4 regions of the Streptomyces sp. NPDC059008 genome follow, and region 2 is predicted to be linked to each of the others. Evidence: riboswitches for the same ligand, from Rfam matches in the RefSeq annotation. Region 2 holds a riboswitch; each other region holds the start of a gene.
What was found. Region 2 has a riboswitch for cyclic di-AMP ahead of ACFWZH_RS32480 (M23 family metallopeptidase). Riboswitches for the same ligand answer to the same signal wherever they lie in the genome.
Positions count from the first base shown of each region.

Region 1 (4,513 bases), on a different contig from region 2:
CGCGCCGGTCGCCCGGGACCCGCCTTCGAGGGTGCCCGACACTGCGGCCAGCCGTTCGTTGAGGCCGTTCCTGGCGCACGCCCCGCCGGTGTAACCGCCGTTGTCGGTAGCCTCGACCCAGTCGGGCCCGATGCGGACGGTGCACAGTGCGGCGTCGGAGTGCCGCAGCACGTTGGTGACCGCCTCCCGCACGACGTAGCCGAACACCTCGCGCAGCTCGGCGCGCACGGCGTCGGGTCGCGACGGGCAGATCGGCCCGTACTCCGGCGGCACGCAGCACCATGCAGGCGCCGACGAGCTCGCTGTCCAGCGACAGGGGGCGACCCGCTCCCGTTCCTGGTTCACGGCCAGCCTCTCGACCTGCCTGCGTGCGGCCCGCAGATGACCGATCGTGAAGTTGAGCGCGAAGACGGTGCCGAGTGCCGCGGTCACGCCGACGAGGAGAGCCACCTGCGCCCAGGCCACCTCTCCCCGGGCGAGGCGCATCGAGACGATCTGCCCCAGCACTGTGACAAGGCCGAGCAGCGGCGCATGTCATCTGTGTCCTGAGGCCAGACACGACACTGCCCATGGCCACGAGCGAATTGAGTGTCCGACTTCGGTCGTGGAGACCCTCGTGGACCCGGTCATCGAGCAGGGGCGAGGCATCGCCCCCCGCTACGAGAAGGGCGCAACCATCTACCCGGCCGGACGTCACATCGCAGGCAACTTCCCCTGGTCCACCCGTGATCCAAACGAAGGGGTCGTAGAGAAATTTGTGAGACGTACGCCCTCGGCGAACAGCCAAAACGGCCTCTGACCTGGGCATTTGACTTGATCACTAGAACCTGCTGCCATTCTCACGGGATGTACATCCTGTACATTTTTTACAGAGGAGAGGAGCAGTCATGCTGCGACCCACGGCTCGCTACGTCCTGCCCGAGTTCACCGAGCGCACCTCACAGGGGACGCGCACCATGGACCCGTACTCCAAGCTGCTCAGCGAGCGCATCATCTTCTTGGGCACCCCGGTGGACGACGCCTCCGCCAACGACGTCATGGCGCAGCTCATCCACCTCGAACACGCCGCGCCGGAGCAGGACATCTCGCTCTACATCAACTCCCCCGGCGGCTCCCTCACCGCGATGACCGCCATCTACGACACGATGCGCTTCGTGTCGTGCGACGTGGCGACGGTCTGCCTGGGGCAGGCCGCGTCCGCCGCCGCGGTACTGCTGGCCGCCGGCGCCCCCGGCAAGCGGCTGGCGCTGCCCGGCGCCCGGGTGCTGATCCACCAGCCGTCGCTCAGCGAACCCATCCAGGGGCAGGCCACCGACCTCCAGATCCAGGCGGAGGAGATGCTGCGCGGCCGCGACATGCTGGTGGAGATGCTGGCGCGGCACACCGGGCAGACCCCCGAGCGGATCGCCACCGACATCGAGCGCGACAAGATCTTCGACGCCCCGGCCGCGCAGGCGTACGGACTGATCGACGGGCTCACCCGCAACCGCAAGCAGTCGTCCCTCCAGCCCGTCACGCGGTGAGCCGGATGCTGCCACCGGAGCCACCGCCACTGCCCGCCCTCACGCGCGCCGAGGGCGAACTGATCGACCGTTACCTGGAGGTGCTCGATCTGCTGGGCCGCATCAACCCGGCCCGCGGCGGCCACACCTACAGCGGCCTGCGGGCCGCGCAGGCGCTCGTCGGCAAGGCCGCCGGACTGCGGGACGCCCTGACGCTGATGCACAACCGCGGCGAGAGCGAGATGCACCACGACACGCTCGGCCGGGCGCTGCGGGTCCTGGACGGCGAGCGGCGGTCCCAACTGGTCGCCGTGCCGCCCGGGGAGCGGTGACCCGACACGCCCGACCCGGGTTGCTCGGACGGCGTAGCGTCCACGGCTTTTGCGAGGAGGTGACGAATTGCGCGGGGCGGAGAGAATTCCTCCGGTCCCCATGTTTCGCCCCAGGTCCCGGGACCGCGACACCGGGCACCCCGCCACCTGAAGGAACAATTCCCCCTATTCGGCCCAAATGTGACCCATCTCACATACGGCATTTTCAGCTCGGAATTCGGGTGGTGGGTGCGTGACGATCCCTTCGACGACAAGACCCCGCCACAGCGACGGGGCGGTCCGGACGGGCGCCTAATCCCGCCGCCGTACCGGATGTCCGGTCGACGGTGTGGACCGGCGGGAGCGGAGGACCCGAGCAGGACGGGGTCCGGGCCAACACGGCCGACGGACTCCTTGGGGTGAAGCCGTACGCACGGCCGGGCATCTTCGCCTGCCCGAACCCGACAGGTCTTCCTTCGCAGGCGGCTGACGAAGGGTTCGCGCATGACCGTGCGCACGCATACGCCGCATCTGCTGGCCCGCGCCGCCACCGTCTCCGCTCTGACGATGGCCACCCTCGGCGCCACCACCCTCGCCCCGGGGGCGACCACCGACGCCGAGGCCGCGTCCGTCGCCGCGCATGCGGTGCGGGTCGCGGCCTCCAAGCAGGGCTCCCCCTACGAGTTCGGCGCGGAGGGGCCGTACCGCTTCGACTGCTCGGGGCTGACGCTGTATTCGTTCAAGCGCGTCGGCCGGGCCCTGCCACGCAGCGCCGCCGCGCAGTACGACCAGACCCGGCACGTCCCGGCCTCCTCCCGAAGACGCGGGGACCTGGTGTTCTTCCACTCGGCCCGCGGCGTCTACCACGTCGGCATCTACGCGGGCCGTGACCGGATGTGGCATGCGCCCAAGACCGGCGACGTGGTGCGGCTGGCGAGGATCTTCAGCTCCGCGATCTCGTATGGGCGAGTGGGCTGACCTGCGGCTTCGCCTCACGCTTGGTCAATTGTCAGTGGGGCTCGGTAGTTTGACGGAGTGACCTGGCAACTGAGCAAGCTGCTGACGGCCGCGGCGCGCGGAGGCTTCCCGCCCGCGGACGGATCGGTGACGGTCCTGCCCCAGCCGTCCCCGCGCGACATCGGCGTGGCGTCCTTCACCTGCCATGCCGTGGTGTTCGCGGACGTGGAGCCCGCATGGGTCCATGAGCGGATAGCGCCCGGCGATCTCGCCGGGCCGCTCAGCCCGCCGTTTCTGACCGCTCTGGGCGAGCGGGTGGGGCGCGAGGCCAACAACATCGATATGACGACGGTCGCCGAAGCCCTGCCCGGTCCGCCGCCGCTGGAGCTGGTGGAGACGACGGACCGGAGCCATCCGCGGATAACCCGCGCGCTGCGCCACCGCGACGAGGTGCGGGCCTGGACGACCGCCGACGGCGGGACACTGGTCATCGGCCGCGGTGTGGCCGGTCGCTGGGAGCTGGCCGTCGAGGTGGAGGCAGGCGGCCAGGGGCGCGGTCTGGGCCGCAGGCTGGCGCGGGCCGCCCGGCATCTCCTTCCGGCCGGCGAACTGCTGTGGGCACAGGTCGCGCCCGGTAACGCCCGCAGCGTGCGCGGGATACTGGGCGCCGGGTTCGTCCCGGTGGGTGCCGAGGTGCTGATGGTGCCGTACGGCGGCCGCGGCTGAACTCCGGCGGCCCACACGGACCGCGGCCGGGCCCGCGCACGCCCCCGTGGACCGGCCGGCTCCCCTCAGCCGACCAGCAGCTCGACGAGCAGGATGCCGCCCAGGGCGCTCAGCAGCGCGCCGGTGACGGCTTCCAGGACACGGGCGACCTGCGGGCGGCGCAGCCAGGTGCCCAGCCGGTCGACGAGCAGTGCGACGGCGGGGAACCACACCAGCGCCATCACCACGACCATCGTGGCCAGCAGCAGCGTACGGGGCAGCGCCGGCTGGCCCGCCGGAACGAACTGCGGCAGCAGGCTGAGGAAGAGCACGGGGGCCTTGGGATTGAGCGCGTTGGTCAAGAAGCCCTGGCGCAGCCCTTGCGCGGCGCCCAGCGGGACGGCCGGACGGGCGCCGGCGGAGGGCGCGACGCCGGCGGCATCGGCGTTCGGGCCGGCCGGCGGCTCCGCGTCGGCGGCCCTCGGGCGGCGGGCCGCGATCAGCGCGCGCCCTCCCAGGTACAGCAGATATCCGCCGCCGAGGAGTTGGACGGCGCCGAAGAGACCGGGCACGGCGACCAGCACCGCGGCGAGCCCGGCGACCACCAGCGCGGTGTGCACCAAGAGCCCGCCCGCGACCCCGACGGCGGTCGCCACCCCCGCCCGGCGCGAGTCGAGGGCGTTGCGCACCACGACCGCGAAGTCCGCGCCCGGCATGGTGACCATGCCCGCGGCGACTCCGGTGAAGGCGATCAGCTGTCCGTCCATAGGAGCAGCTTCGCCGGCCGTGGCCTTTGATGGGTATGGACAATCTTCTTGGGGGGCCTAAAGAGGTGGTGATGTACGACCCCACGCGGCTGGCCGCGCTGGTGGCGGTGGCGGAGGCCGGTTCGATCACCCGGGCGGCCGCCCGGCTGGGCTACACCGCGCCCGCGCTCTCCCAGCAGCTCGCCAAGCTGGAGCGGGAGGCCGGCGCCGCACTGCTGGTACGCCACCATCGCGGGGCACGGCTGACGGCGGCCGGTGAGCTGCTGCTCGT
Region 1 covers NZ_JBHYJC010000021.1:130,155-134,667, forward strand. The annotation lists gene ACFWZH_RS24350 (hypothetical protein) at 1-507, opposite strand, end outside; gene ACFWZH_RS24355 (ATP-dependent Clp protease proteolytic subunit) at 888-1,523, shown strand; gene ACFWZH_RS24360 (hypothetical protein) at 1,529-1,834, shown strand; cyclic di-AMP (ydaO/yuaA leader) riboswitch at 2,113-2,313, shown strand; gene ACFWZH_RS24365 (C40 family peptidase) at 2,318-2,791, shown strand; gene ACFWZH_RS24370 (GNAT family N-acetyltransferase) at 2,849-3,496, shown strand; gene ACFWZH_RS24375 (LysE family translocator) at 3,562-4,242, opposite strand; gene ACFWZH_RS24380 (LysR family transcriptional regulator) at 4,314-4,513, shown strand, end outside.
Region 1: it holds a riboswitch for cyclic di-AMP, as region 2 does, so the genes downstream of both, ACFWZH_RS24365 (C40 family peptidase) here and ACFWZH_RS32480 (M23 family metallopeptidase) in region 2, are expected to answer to the same signal.

Region 2 (4,513 bases):
CAGCGCAGATCGTCCGGTGCGCCCACGGGGTCGAGCGGGTTCAGATCGATTCCGGCCCGCCAGACGATCTCCGGCAGCCGGCCGGGCAGTTCCTCGGGCGCCCAGTCCGTACGGCAGCCGAACACCACCGGGCCGTCCGGCGCCCCCACCTCGACGGTCCGCGGGCCGCCCGCGGGCTGCCCCGCGTACCCGGTGGCGGACTCGTACCGGTACCGGTAGCTGTCGGGATGCAGACACAGCCCGGCCGACGCGCCGACCTCCAGCAGCGCCAGCGGCTGCGGCAGACGGGCGAGCAGCGGCAGCAGCGTGGCGCAGCGGGCCGGCTCGTTGGTCTGGGTGGCGCGCTGCATGATCACCGCGCGGACCTCGTCCCAGTGCCGGACCGTCCACTCGCGCCAGCGACCGTACGCGGCCTCGCCGCGCGGGCCCTGCTCCGCGTGCGGGCCGTCGAGCTGGCGGACGGCGGCGAGCAGGAGGTTCGGCTGCTGCTTGTTGCCGGCCGGCAGCGACCCCGACAGCAGATCGCAGAACTCCGGGTCCTGGCTGATCCGCGCGGTCAGCTCCGCATGGGCGTCGGACCGTCCCCGAGCCTCCCGCCACGAGAACTCCCGGTAGCGCTCCGCCACATCCGCCGCCGCGCTCCGGCCGATACCGCCCTTGACGTTTCCGGAGCTCACGGTGCTCCCCGCGCTCTCGACGTTGACGACCATGATCCGACGTTACGCCCTCACGTTCCGTAACTGGGGGGCGCCCCTCCGCATAACGACTGACGCACAATCAGCGCGAGATCGTTTAGAGGTGCAGGGGCAACTCGCCCGTTTTGTGGGCATGGTGACCGAAAAAGTCCAGGCCAAACCTCATGCGGAACGAATAAGGGTTCCCGGGAAGGCTTGGAAAACAGTCGCGACTTCTATTACTGTCCGATAACGCAGCGCGGTCGTCCCAGCCGTCGCAAGAGGCGGCACCGCGCGCCGACGCCGAATCCCGCACGCGCTTTTCACGCATCTCCAGCACTTCGAACTGCACCAAGGGAACCGGGGAACCACCACCTTGGGGTGAATCGGGCGCCTCCGCCAGAGTGGCCCGTAGGAGACCTTCCTGCTCCGAACCCGTCAGCTAACCCGGTAGGCGAGAAGGAAGGAAAGGAGTGCGCCCCCGTGGCGTCCAACAGGCCTGCCCCCGAGGCTTCGCCCGCATACCGACTCGACGACCGAGGCGCCTTCGAAGGCCCGGGTGATCCGCAGGGCATGGCGGGCATCGACGGCGACGGCCCGTGGGAGGAGTGGAATCCCACCGAGGAGTCGCTCCGACCGGCCCGTGGCAAGCACCGGGTGGCCAAGCAGCGCGGCGGCGGACTCGCCCGTAGTGGCACGGTCCTGGGTGTCGGCGTCATCGCGGCGGTCGGCGCGGGTGGCATGGCCACCGCCGAGGACCGTCCGCCGGTCCCGATATCCATGCCCGACATCGGCGGCATGGCCCACGACATCTCCGACAGCCTTCCGGATGCCGAGTCCCTCCCGGGGCTCGGCGGCCTCATATCCGACTCCGACTCCGCCGCGGCGGACTCCGGAGGCGACTTTGCCGACACCGTCGCCGCCGGTCCGCTCTCCCAGGTCACCCAGACCGGCACGACCGGTACGGGCGGCAACGCCGGCGAGGCGCTGCGCAGCCGCATCCTCCAGCAGGCCGACGCGCAGCAGGGTGCCGCCGAGGAGCAGGCCCGCGAAGCGGCCGAGGGCGCCGCCATCAAGCAGGCGGCGACGGAAGCGTCCGCGGCCCAGAAGACGGCCCAGGACGCGGCGGACAAGGCCGCGGCGGCCAAGAAGGCGGCAGAGCTGGAGGCCAAGCGCAAGGCCGAGGAGGAGGCGCGCCGGAAGGCGGAGGCCGAGCGCCTGGCCCAACTGGCGAAGAGCTTCATCGCCCCCGTCTCCTCCTACACCCTCACCGCCAGCTTCGGTCAGGCCGGCGACCGCTGGGCCGCCGACCACACGGGCCAGGACTTCGCCGCACCGACCGGTACGCCCGTCAAGGCGGTGCACTCCGGCACCATCACCCAGGCCGGCTGGGCCGGTTCGTACGGCTACCGCATCGTCCTCACCCTCGACGACGGCACCGAGCTGTGGTTCTGCCATCTGTCCTCGATGGTGAAGACCTCGGGCAAGGTCAACACCGGCGATGTCATCGGCCGCGTCGGCGCCACCGGCAACGTCACCGGTCCCCACCTCCACCTGGAGGTACGCCCCGGCGCCGGCGACCCGATAGACCCGATGCCGTGGCTGCGCGACCACGGCGTGAACGTCTGACGGCCCGGCCCGCAGGGAGACGCGCCTGAGGGCCTGCCGAAAGGCGGCCCGAGCGCGCCGCGGGAGGCCACTCCTCCCGCGGAATAACTCCCTCCCTCACCACGCTGCAACCACGTATGACCTCGACACACCCCACCCCCCAAAACCGCCGGAACCTCGGCTCGCTCGCCGTCTCCCCGCTCGCCCTCGGGGGCAACGTCTTCGGCTGGACGGCCGACGAGGCCGAGTCGTTCGCCGTGCTCGACGCGTATGCGGCAGGCGGTGGCAACTTCATCGACACCGCCGACGCCTATTCGGCCTGGGTGCCCGGCAACAAGGGCGGCGAATCCGAGACCGTCATCGGCAACTGGATGGCCTCCCGCGGCAATCGCTCCGAGGTCGTCGTCGCCACCAAGGTCGGCGCCCACCCCGACTACAAGGGCCTGAGCCCGGCCACCATCAAGTCCGCGGTCGACGAGTCCCTCACCCGTCTGCGCACCGACTACATCGACCTCTACTACACCCACTACGACGACGAATCGGTCGAGGTCTCGGAGATCATCGGCACCCTCGACGAGCTCGTCCAGGCCGGCAAGGTCCGTGAGATCGCCGCCTCCAACATCTCCGCGCGGCGCCTGGCGGAGTCCCTGGCCTTCTCCGCCCGCGAGGGCGTGGCCCGTTACGTCGCCCTCCAGCCGCACTACAACCTGGTCTCCCGCGACACCTACGAGGGCGAACTCGCCGACGTGGCGGCCCGCGAGGGCGTGGCCGCCATCCCGTACTGGGCCCTTGCCTCCGGCTTCCTCACCGGCAAGTACCGCCCGGGCACCGATGTCGCCAGCGCCCGCTCCGCAAAGGCCGGCCAGCACCTGGCCACCGACCGCGGGCTGCGCGTCCTTCAGGCCCTCGACACGGTCGCCGCCGCGCACGAGGCCGAAGTCGCCACCGTCGCCCTCGCCTGGCTGGCCGCCCAGCCCACCGTCGCGGCGCCCCTCGCCAGCGCCCGTACGGTCAGCCAGCTGGCGCCCCTCCTGGCCGTCGCCGACCTGACCCTCACGGAGCCCGAACTCACCCTCCTGACCGAGGCTTCGGCCTGATCCACCCACGGCGTGGACGGGGCGGGGCCGGGGCACGCACGATGCCCCGACCCCGCCCCGACCCCGCCTCGCGCCCGCGCCGGTCGCCGGCCTCACTTCCCCCGACGGTCGACCACCGCCCACGACGCCAGCGCGACCCCGCCCGCGACCGCGAACACCGAAGGCCAGGCCCCGATCTTCTTCGCCAGCGGATGCGACCCCACGAAGGCCGCCACATACGCCCCACTCAACGCCGCCGCGGTCTTGGCCCCGGCCTTCTCCTGCCACCCCTTGGCCGCCACGGCCCCCGCCGCCGCGAGCGCCACCCCACCCAGGGGCCGCTTCTTGGTCCACCGGGCCACGCCGTAGCCGCCCAACAGCCCACTCGCCGCAACCACACTCGTCGGTACGCCGGCCATCACAATCCTCCCGATCCAGGTCAACTCCCCCGAGCCTACGCGCGGGCGTTCCTCGCGGGGGTGGCGATCGGGGTGACAGCCGCGCCTACGCGTCCGCCGGTGCGCCCGGCCCGCTGTCCCCGTCCCTCTGTCCCAGCGCGCACGTCAGGGCCGGGCGCCCCCACGGCTGGTAGTGCCGCAGGTGCTCCAGGAGGTGTCGTTCGCGGGTGGTGAAGTCGGGGGTGGGGCCGGTGAGGTGGGCGCGGCGGCGGTGGAAGGAGAGGGCGGTGGCGAGGGCGGTGTACTCGGTGACGGCGCGGGCGGCGGCGGGGCCCTGGGCGCGGTGGGCCAGGTCGCGGGCGAGGGCGCGGGTCGTGAGGGAGGACAGGGCGGTGGGTTCGGTGGGGGCGAGCCAGCCGGCGGTGATGTAAGGGGCGAGGTAGCCGCGCAGGGAGAGCAGTTCCTGGCCGCGGGTCCAGACGGCCAGCCAGGTCAGGGCGAGGAGGACGGGGACCATGAAGAGCCCGTAGACGACCAGGAATCCGAGGTCGCCCAGCGTGGAGGCGGCGTTCCAGATGGCGTGCAGGAGGACGGCGGTCAGCAGGCCCAGTGCGGCGAGGGCGATACGGGCGGGGCGGCGGCGGGGGTAGCGGGTGGCGGCGATGCCGAAGGCCAGGCCCGTGAGGATGGTGAACAGCGGGTGCGCGAAGGGGGAGACGACGATGCGGACGAAGAAGGTGCCGGCGGTGAGTGAGTC
Region 2 covers NZ_JBHYJC010000043.1:37,148-41,660, forward strand. The annotation lists gene ACFWZH_RS32475 (DUF2332 domain-containing protein) at 1-710, opposite strand, end outside; cyclic di-AMP (ydaO/yuaA leader) riboswitch at 1,002-1,146, shown strand; gene ACFWZH_RS32480 (M23 family metallopeptidase) at 1,158-2,303, shown strand; gene ACFWZH_RS32485 (aldo/keto reductase) at 2,420-3,379, shown strand; gene ACFWZH_RS32490 (hypothetical protein) at 3,472-3,777, opposite strand; gene ACFWZH_RS32495 (PrsW family intramembrane metalloprotease) at 3,863-4,513, opposite strand, start outside.

Region 3 (4,513 bases), on a different contig from region 2:
CTTCGGTTCGATCCCCTCGCACGACGGCAAGCAGCCGCCCCGGGACGGCGCGCTGCCCGACGTCATGGGCGGCCAGCTGCGCGAGGTCGTCGAGGAGGACGTGCCCTCCCGCGCCCTGATGGCGGCCTACCGTCTGCCGCACGACGGCACCCGTGAGGCGGACGCCACGGACCTGGCGCTGACCGTCCTGGGCGGCGGCGAGTCCTCCCGCCTGTACAACCGGCTGGTGCGCCGTGACCGCAGCGCCGTGGCGGCCGGCTTCGGCCTGCTGCGGCTGGCCGGCGCGCCGTCGCTGGGCTGGCTGGACGTGAAGACGTCCGGCGGCGTGGAGGTCCCCGACATCGAGCGCGCCGTTGACGAGGAGCTGGCCCGCTTCGCCGCCGAGGGCCCGACCCCGGAGGAGATGGAGCGCGCGCAGGCCCAGCTGGAGCGCGAATGGCTGGACCGTCTCGCCACGGTCAGCGGCCGCGCCGACGAACTGTGCCGCTTCGCCGTCCTGTTCGGCGACCCGCAGCTCGCGCTGTCCGCCGTGCAGCGCGTCCTGGACATCAGCGCCGAGGAGGTGCAGGCGGTCGCCAAGGCCCGGCTGCGCCCCGACAACCGCGCGGTGCTGGTCTACGAACCCACCGAGCCGACCGACGCCGCCGACACCGAGGAAGGGGAGGCGGACCAGTGAGCGACGCCACCAACCGCGCAGGGTCCCCCATGAGCACCATGGACTTCCACCCCCAGCCCCGGGGCGGCGCGCCCAAGCCGTGGGCCTTCCCGGCCCCCGACCGCAGCCAACTCCCCAACGGGCTCACCCTGCTGACCAGCCACCGCCCCGGCCAGCAGGTCGTCGCCGTCGAGGTCAACCTCGTCGCGCCGCTGGACGCCGAGCCCGAGGGGCTGGACGGCGTCGCCACGATCATGGCGCGTGCGCTGTCGGAGGGCACCGACAAGTACGACGCCGAGGAGTTCGCCGCCGAGCTGGAGCGCTGCGGCGCCACGCTGGACGCCCACGCCGACCACCCCGGTGTACGGGTCTCCCTGGAGGTCCCGGCCTCCCGGCTGCCGCGCGCGCTCGGCCTGCTCGCCGACGCGCTGCGCGCCCCCGCCTTCCCGGACAGCGAGGTCGAGCGGCTGGTGCGCAACCGCCTCGACGAGATCCCGCACGAGCTCGCCAACCCGGCCCGGCGCGCCGCCATGGCGCTGTCCAAGGAGCTGTTCCCGGCCACCGCGCGCATGTCGCGGCCCAGGCAGGGCACCGAGGAGACCGTGGCCCGCATCGACGCGGCGGCCGTCCGGGCCTTCTACGACGCCCATGTGCGGCCGGCCACGGCCACCGCCGTCATCGTCGGCGACTTCACCGGTGTCGACCTGGACGCGGCGCTCGCCGAGACCCTCGGCGCCTGGAGCGGCTCGACGGCCGAGCCGCTGAAGGCGGCGCCGATCGTCGCCGACGACACCGGCCGTGTGGTGATCGTGGACCGCCCCGGAGCCGTCCAGACGCAGCTGCTCATCGGCCGGATCGGCGCCGACCGGCACGACCGGGTGTGGCCGGCGCAGGTCCTCGGCACGTACTGCCTCGGCGGCACCCTCACCTCCCGGCTGGACCGTGTGCTGCGGGAGGAGAAGGGCTACACCTACGGGGTGCGCGCCTTCGGCCAGGTACTGCGCTCCACCGCCCCCGGCTCCCCCGAGGGGGCGACGGGCGCGGCCCTGCTGGCCATCAGCGGCTCGGTGGACACCGCCTCCACCGTCCCGGCGCTCCAGGACCTGTGGCAGGTGCTGCGGACCCTCGCGGCAGAGGGGCTGACGGACGAGGAGCGCGATGTCGCCGTCCAGAACCTCGTCGGGGTCGCGCCGCTGAAGTACGAGACCGCGGCGGCCGTCGCGGGCACGCTGGCCGACCAGGTGGAGCAGCAGCTCCCGGACGACTTCCAGGCGCAGTTGTACGCCCGGCTCGCGGAGACCGGCACGGTCGAGGCGACCGCGGCGGCGGTCAGCGCCTTCCCGGTGGACCGGCTGGTGACGGTCCTGGTGGGTGACGCGGCCCAGATCGCCGAGCCCGTCAAGGCGCTGGGGTTGGGCGAGGTGACGGTCGTCGGCGGCTAGGGCCGATCCGAAAGGCACGCCCTGACCGCTGCGTATGACGGCGGATCAGTTTCGAGCGACGGCTCCCGTGGTGCTCTCTGCCACGGGAGCCGCCGTATGTCCGGTTTGTGATGACTGGCTGCGCCGCTTCTTGTGGCATCCCGCACAAAAAAGCGGTTCTGTTTGGCGATCGAAAGTTGCCCCGATTAGCGTCGGTCCGGCTGTTCGTCACAACTCCGCCACAACAGTGGCACCGGACAGTCATCGCCGAGTCCCCGTACGGCGCGAGCCAGGGGAGCCGGGGACCCACACGTCCCTGGGGTGAATCGGACCCCTCTTCGGAGGAGCCCGTAGGAGACCTTCCTGCTCCGAACCCGTCAGCTAACCCGGTAGGCGAGAAGGAAGGAAAGGACAAGCCAGTACATGGCGTTCATACGTGCCACCGGGAAGCACCGTCGTGCGAGCCGCACCGCCCGCTCGACCCGCAACATCGCAGGCATAGCCACCCTCGCGGCCTCCGGCGTTGTCGCCTCGGTGGCCTCGCCGGCGCTGGCCGCCACGGACGAGGCGCGCACCCACGACACCGGTCTGCAGCAGGCCGTCGTCCTCGGTGACGAGCTCGCCAACCGCATCGAGGCCCAGGCCGACGCGCAGCAGGCCGACGCCGAGGCCGCCGCCGCGAGGGCGAAGGCCGAGGCCGTCGCCAAGAAGCAGGCCGAGGAGGCCCAGCGGCGCGCCGAGGCGGCCCGGAAGAAGGCCAAGGCCGAGCGCGAGGCCAAGGAGCGCGCCGCCCGCGAGGCCGAGCGCAAGCGCCTCAACACCTTCGTCGCCCCGATCGCCGGCTCGTACGTGTCCACCGCCTACAAGGCGTCCAGCAGCCTGTGGTCCTCGGGCAGCCACACCGGCATCGACTTCCACGCCGCCTCCGGGACCTCCGTCCACGCCGTCGGCGCGGGCACCGTCGTCGAGGCCGGCTGGGGCGGCTCGTACGGCAACAACGTCGTGATCAAGATGAACGACGGTACGTACACCCAGTACGGCCACCTGTCGTCGATCTCCGTCTCGGTCGGCGAGAGCGTCACCCCCGGCAAGCAGATCGGGCTCTCCGGTGCCACCGGCAACGTCACCGGCCCGCACCTGCACTTCGAGGCCCGCACCACTGCCGACTACGGCTCGGACATCGACCCGGTCGCGTATCTGCGCGCGCACGGCGTCAACGTCTGATGCACCGCAGCCGCCTCCGCATCGTCTGACACACCGCTTCGCCCGATGCCGGCGCCGTCCGTTGGCTAAAAAATATCCATGGATAAGCGGAGTCCGTCGGAAAAGCCGTCCCGGTCGAATAGAGTCACGGAAAAGTCGTCAACCGGCGGCTTTTCCAGGGGATTACGGCGGAGGCACGGACGATGCGAGGCCATATTTCCGCGCATGCGGTGTGCACGGCGATTCGCGAGGACATTGTCTCCGGTGCGCTGGCGCCGGGGAGCCGGCTGATCGAGGAGATCCTGGCGGCGCGTTACGGCGTCTCCAGGGTGCCGGTCCGCGAAGCGCTGCGCACCCTGCAGTCGGAGGGCTTCGTCACCACCCGCCATCACGCGGGCGCCTGTGTCGCCGAGCCCACCGAGCAGGAGGCCGCCGACCTGCTGGACATCCGCGCGCTGCTGGAGCCGCTGGGGGCCGCCCGCGCGGCCGCCCGCCGCAGCCCGGCCCACCTCAAGGTGCTGCGCGGACTGGTGCGGCTCGGACGTGAGCGGGCGCGCCACGGCAACGCCGCGGACCTGCGCCAATTGGACGGCTGGTTCCACGAGACGCTCGCCCAGGCGGCCGGCAGCCCCAGCCTGACCGCGCTGCTGACCCAGCTGCGGCGCAAGATCGAGTGGATGTACGCGGTGGAGCCGCCGGCCAGGGCCGGCGAGTCCTGGGACGATCACGGCGCGGTGCTGGACGCGGTGGCCCGGGGGGACGCCGAACGCGCCCGCGCCCTGATGGCGGCCCATATCGAGCGTTCGCTGCCGGTCTACCGGCTGCGGCGCCCGGCCAAGGTCGAGGTGAGGGATCCGAAACGGCCCGTCAACACAGCGCGTGCCCGCTCTTAACAGGGGCCCCGTATACAAAGAGGTGTGCGGGGGAATGGCACGCGCAGGGGAATGGGCGCGAAGGCCGCATGGCGACTTTTCCCGTAAGGGCGCCGTTATTCCGCCCGGCGTGCACCCGTATTCGGATTTCCTGTGCTTCCGGACCGGGCGCTGAACCGTACGGCCTTTTCTGAAGAATTGATTCAGTCGCGGCGGCGCATGGTGCCCTGGTAGGGCAATTCAGGCGGGATACCGGCCGGGGTGAGGAACCGCGATCGCAGCGAAACGGCCCCGCCGCGGCGACCGGTTTCCGGTGTCCGCGGCGGGGGCGCCGCCGTGAGAGGGTGGGGGGGTCTCAGACG
Region 3 covers NZ_JBHYJC010000048.1:47,177-51,689, reverse strand. The annotation lists gene ACFWZH_RS33680 (M16 family metallopeptidase) at 1-676, shown strand, start outside; gene ACFWZH_RS33675 (M16 family metallopeptidase) at 715-2,097, shown strand; cyclic di-AMP (ydaO/yuaA leader) riboswitch at 2,332-2,487, shown strand; gene ACFWZH_RS33670 (M23 family metallopeptidase) at 2,500-3,300, shown strand; gene ACFWZH_RS33665 (GntR family transcriptional regulator) at 3,483-4,172, shown strand.
Region 3: it holds a riboswitch for cyclic di-AMP, as region 2 does, so the genes downstream of both, ACFWZH_RS33670 (M23 family metallopeptidase) here and ACFWZH_RS32480 (M23 family metallopeptidase) in region 2, are expected to answer to the same signal.

Region 4 (4,513 bases), on a different contig from region 2:
CGAGCCCGAAGCTGTCGTGGGTGACGCGGTCGCCGACGGCCAGCGAGACCACCTCGCGGTCCTTGGTGCGCCGGGTCGCGAAGCCGCTCGGACCCTTGGCGCGGGCCGACGAGAGCGTGGCGCCGACGCCCCCGCCGAAGCCGCCGGAGCCCCCGCTCCTCGACGTCAGGCCGCCCATGGACGCCGACGGCGTCGCCGGACCGGTCCGCCGCCATTGCACGTGGTCGTCCGGGATCTCCTCCAGGAACCGGGAGGGCGGGTTGTACGACGGCTGGCCCCAGGCGCTGCGCATCGTCGAGCGGGTGACGTAGAGCCGCTCGCGGGCGCGGGTGATGCCGACATAGGCCAGCCGGCGCTCCTCCTCCAGCTCCTTGGTCTGGCCCAGCGCCCGCATGTGCGGGAAGACGCCGTCCTCCATGCCGGTCAGGAAGACGACCGGGAACTCCAGGCCCTTCGCGGTGTGCAGCGTCATGAGGGTGATCACGCCGCTGCCCTCCTCGTCCTCGTCCGGGATCTGGTCGGAGTCGGCGACCAGCGCGACCTGCTCCAGGAAGTCGGCGAGGGTGCCCGGATTCTCCTCTCCGCGGTCCTGCTCGAATTCCAGGGCCACGGCGGCGAGTTCCTGGAGGTTCTCGATCCGGGTCTCGTCCTGCGGGTCGGTGGAGGCCTGGAGCTCGGCGAGGTAGCCGGTGCGCTCCAGGACGGCCTCCAGGATCGTGGCGGGCCCGGCGCCGGACTCGACGATCGTGCGCAGCTCCTCCATCAGGACGTTGAAGCGCTTGACGGCGTTGGCGGAGCGGGCCGCCATGCCGTACGCCTCGTCGACCCGGCGCAGCGCCTGCGGGAAGGTGATCTTCTCGCGTGAGGACAGGGCGTCGATCATCGCCTCGGCGCGCTCGCCGATGCCGCGCTTGGGGACGTTGAGGATGCGGCGCAGCGGGACGGTGTCCTCGGGGTTGGCGAGCACCCGCAGATACGCCAGGACGTCGCGGACCTCCTTGCGCTCGTAGAAACGCACCCCGCCGACGACCTTGTAGGGCAGACCGACCCGGATGAAGATCTCTTCGAAGACACGGGACTGGGCGTTGGTGCGGTAGAAGACGGCGACGTCGCCGGCCTTGGCGTCGCCGGCGTCGGTGAGACGGTCTATCTCGTCGGAGACGAACTGCGCCTCGTCGTGCTCGGTGTCGGCGACATAGCCGGTGATCTTGGGGCCGGCGCCGGCGTCCGTCCAGAGGTTCTTGGGGCGGCGGTTCTCGTTGCGCTCGATGACGGCGTTGGCGGCGGACAGGATCGTCTGGCTGGAGCGGTAGTTCTGCTCCAGCAGGATCGTCGTGGCGTCCGGGTAGTCCTCCTCGAACTGGAGGATGTTGCGGATCGTGGCGCCGCGGAAGGCGTAGATCGACTGGTCGGCGTCACCGACGACGCACAGTTCGGCGGCGCGGATGTCGGCCGTTCCCCTGCCGACCAGCTCGCGCACCAGGGTGTACTGGGCGTGGTTGGTGTCCTGGTACTCGTCGACGAGCACATGGCGGAAGCGGCGGCGGTAGTGCTCGGCGACGTCCGGGAAGGCCTGCAGCAGATGGACCGTCGTCATGATGATGTCGTCGAAGTCCAGGGCGTTGGCCTCGCGCAGCCGCGCCTGATACATCGCATACGCCTCGGCCAGCGACTTCTCGAACCCGTCGGCCGCCGTCTGGGCGAAGGTCTCCTCGTCGATGAGCTCGTTCTTGAGGTTGGAGATCTTCGCGCTGAAGGACTTGGGCGGGAAGCGCTTGGGGTCCAGGTCCAGATCGCGGCAGACCAACGCCATCAGGCGCTTGGAGTCGGCCGCGTCGTAGATCGAGAAGGAGGAGGTGAAGCCGAGCTTCTTGGACTCGCGGCGCAGGATGCGCACGCAGGCGCTGTGGAAGGTCGAGACCCACATGGCGTTGGCGCGCGGGCCGACCAACTGCTCCACGCGCTCCTTCATCTCGCCCGCGGCCTTGTTCGTGAACGTGATCGCGAGGATCTGGCCGGGGTGGACATGGCGCTCGGCGAGCAGATGCGCGATGCGGTGGGTGAGCACCCTGGTCTTGCCGGAGCCGGCGCCCGCGACGATCAGCAGCGGGCCTCCGGCGTGCACCACGGCGGCCTTCTGCTCGTCGTTGAGCCCCTCCAGCAGCGCGGCCGCATCGACGGGCGGGCGGGCGGCGCCGTCGCGGTAGTACGCCTCGGTGTGCACGGGCGCGTCGAACCTCCCGCCGAAGAGGTCGGCGGGGACCTCCTCGGGGACCGGCTCGTGCTCGTCCTCGGGAGGCGGCGGGTGCTCCTCCTCGCCCTTGGGGCCGAGGTCCGCCAGAAAGCTGTCGTCAAAGAGGCTGCTCATCGCCCACCGAGTCTAGGCCGCCGCACTGACAGCGCGCCGGGGAGTGCGGGATTGTCCGCGCCGGGGCAGGTCAGGCGGTCGGAGGCGGAACCGCCGGGTGCCGGCGGCGTACCCGAACCCGACATCTGACGCAACACCCCCCGCAGCGCGTTCAGGTCACGAAAAGGTTTCGGGCATATCGAACATCAGCCTTCACAGGAGCCACACGAATTGGCTAACGTCCTCGCTCAGGCAGCCCGCCTCCCAGCGGTCGACAGCTTCCGCACGGGCCGCCGCGCCGAGTCCGGCCCTGCCAGCAGGCACCCGGAGCCGGGGACCCACCAGCACCACCGGGGTGAATCGATCCAGCGGCCGCCGTCGGCGACCGCACGGACCGTAGGGCAAGCCTTCCGTCAGCGACACCGCCCGAACCCGACAGCTAACCCGGTAGGCGGTCACGGAAGGAGTTGCCGGCCTTGGCGTCCCATCGCAAGCCGCGCACCAGCGTTCTCATCTCGCCCGGGAGCCGGCGTACCGCGGCCGGGCTCACCACCGCCGCGCTCGCCTCGGTCACCCTGCTGTCGCAGTCCGCCGACGCCGCCCCCAGGGCGCCCAGGCCCTCCATCGAAGAGGTCAAGCAGAAGGTCGACGGCCTCTACCACCAGGCCGAGGTGGCCACCCAGAAGTACAACGCCGCCAAGGAGCGCGCCGAGCACCAGAGCGCCACCGTCGACGGTCTGCTCGACGCCGCCGCCAAGCGCGCGCAGCGGATGAACGAGTCCCGGCGCGAACTGGGCACCTTCGCCTCGGCGCAGTACCGCACCGGCGGCATGAACCCGACGGCGCAACTGATGCTCGCCAAGGACCCGCAGCAGTTCGTCGACCGCAGCCACCTCATGGAGCGGCTGACCAGCCGGCAGAAGCAGGCGGTCACCGACTACCAGGAGCAGGCGGCGGCCGCGGCGCGGCAGCGGGCCGAGGCCACCAGCAGCCTGGAGAAGCTGCAGAAGTCGCAGGCGGCGCTGAAGGAGTCCAAGCAGTCCGTCCAGGAGAAGCTGGCCGAGGCCCGGCAGCTGCTGTCGCGGCTCACCGCCCAGGAGAAGGCGCGGCTCGCCGAGCTGGAGCGCCAGAGGGAAGAGGCGGCCCGGCGCAAGGCCGAGGAGGAGGCGCGCCGGCAGCAGGAGCGCGAGCGGCAGCAGCAGGAGGACGGCGGCTCGACGGGCGGACAGACCGGCGGCGACACCGGCGGGCAGACCGGCGGTGGCACCAGCGACGGCGGCTCCACCGGGGACTCGTACGCCACCAAGGCCGAGAAGGCCCTGGCGTTCGCCCGCGCCCAGATAGGCAAGCCGTACGTCTGGGGCGCCACCGGGCCCAGCTCCTATGACTGCTCGGGGCTGACGCAGGCGGCGTGGAAGGCGGCCGGGGTCGATCTGCCGCGGACGACCTGGGACCAGGTCAAGGTCGGCCAGCGGGTGGCGACCAAGGATCTGCAGCCCGGTGACCTGGTGTTCTTCTACGACGACATCAGCCACGTCGGCATGTACATAGGCGGCGGCAAGATGATCCACGCTCCCAAGCCGGGCGCCTACGTCCGCGAGGAGTCGATCTACTACATGCCGATCTACGGGAGCGTCCGCCCGGCCTGAGACAGGCCCCGCCTCCCCGCGGCCCCCTCCTCCCCCGAGGCGCCCCGTCCGGGCGCCCGGCAAGACCACCCCCCACGGTCACCCCCCACACGCCACCGCGCGGCCATCGGCTCCGGTTCCGGAGCACGGTGACCGCGCGGTGTGCCGTAGTGGGGGCGTCGCCGTCAGGTCCAGAGCACCGCGATGAAGATGTTGGCGATCGTGAGCGCGCCCACCGCGCCGAACAGCGGCGCGGAGACCTTCTCCTCGTCCCGCTTGACGTAGACCAGCGCCAGGATCACCACCAGTACGGCCATCTTGACGCCGATCTTGATGTTGTTGACGGAGTGGTCCTGGGCCTGGTTGAGGCCGACCAGCACGATGCCGGTGACCAGCATCGTCAGCGCGCCGTGCAGCATGGCCGGCACGAAGCGGGCGGTGCCCGCGCCCATCGCCTTCATCTGGGTCAGGAAACCGCCCAGCAGGGAGGCGATGCCGATGATGTGCAGGCCGACGAAGACATTGATTACTACGTCCA
Region 4 covers NZ_JBHYJC010000002.1:352,512-357,024, reverse strand. The annotation lists gene pcrA (DNA helicase PcrA) at 1-2,368, opposite strand, end outside; cyclic di-AMP (ydaO/yuaA leader) riboswitch at 2,634-2,816, shown strand; gene ACFWZH_RS04470 (NlpC/P60 family protein) at 2,824-3,996, shown strand; gene ACFWZH_RS04465 (hypothetical protein) at 4,161-4,513, opposite strand, start outside.
Region 4: it holds a riboswitch for cyclic di-AMP, as region 2 does, so the genes downstream of both, ACFWZH_RS04470 (NlpC/P60 family protein) here and ACFWZH_RS32480 (M23 family metallopeptidase) in region 2, are expected to answer to the same signal.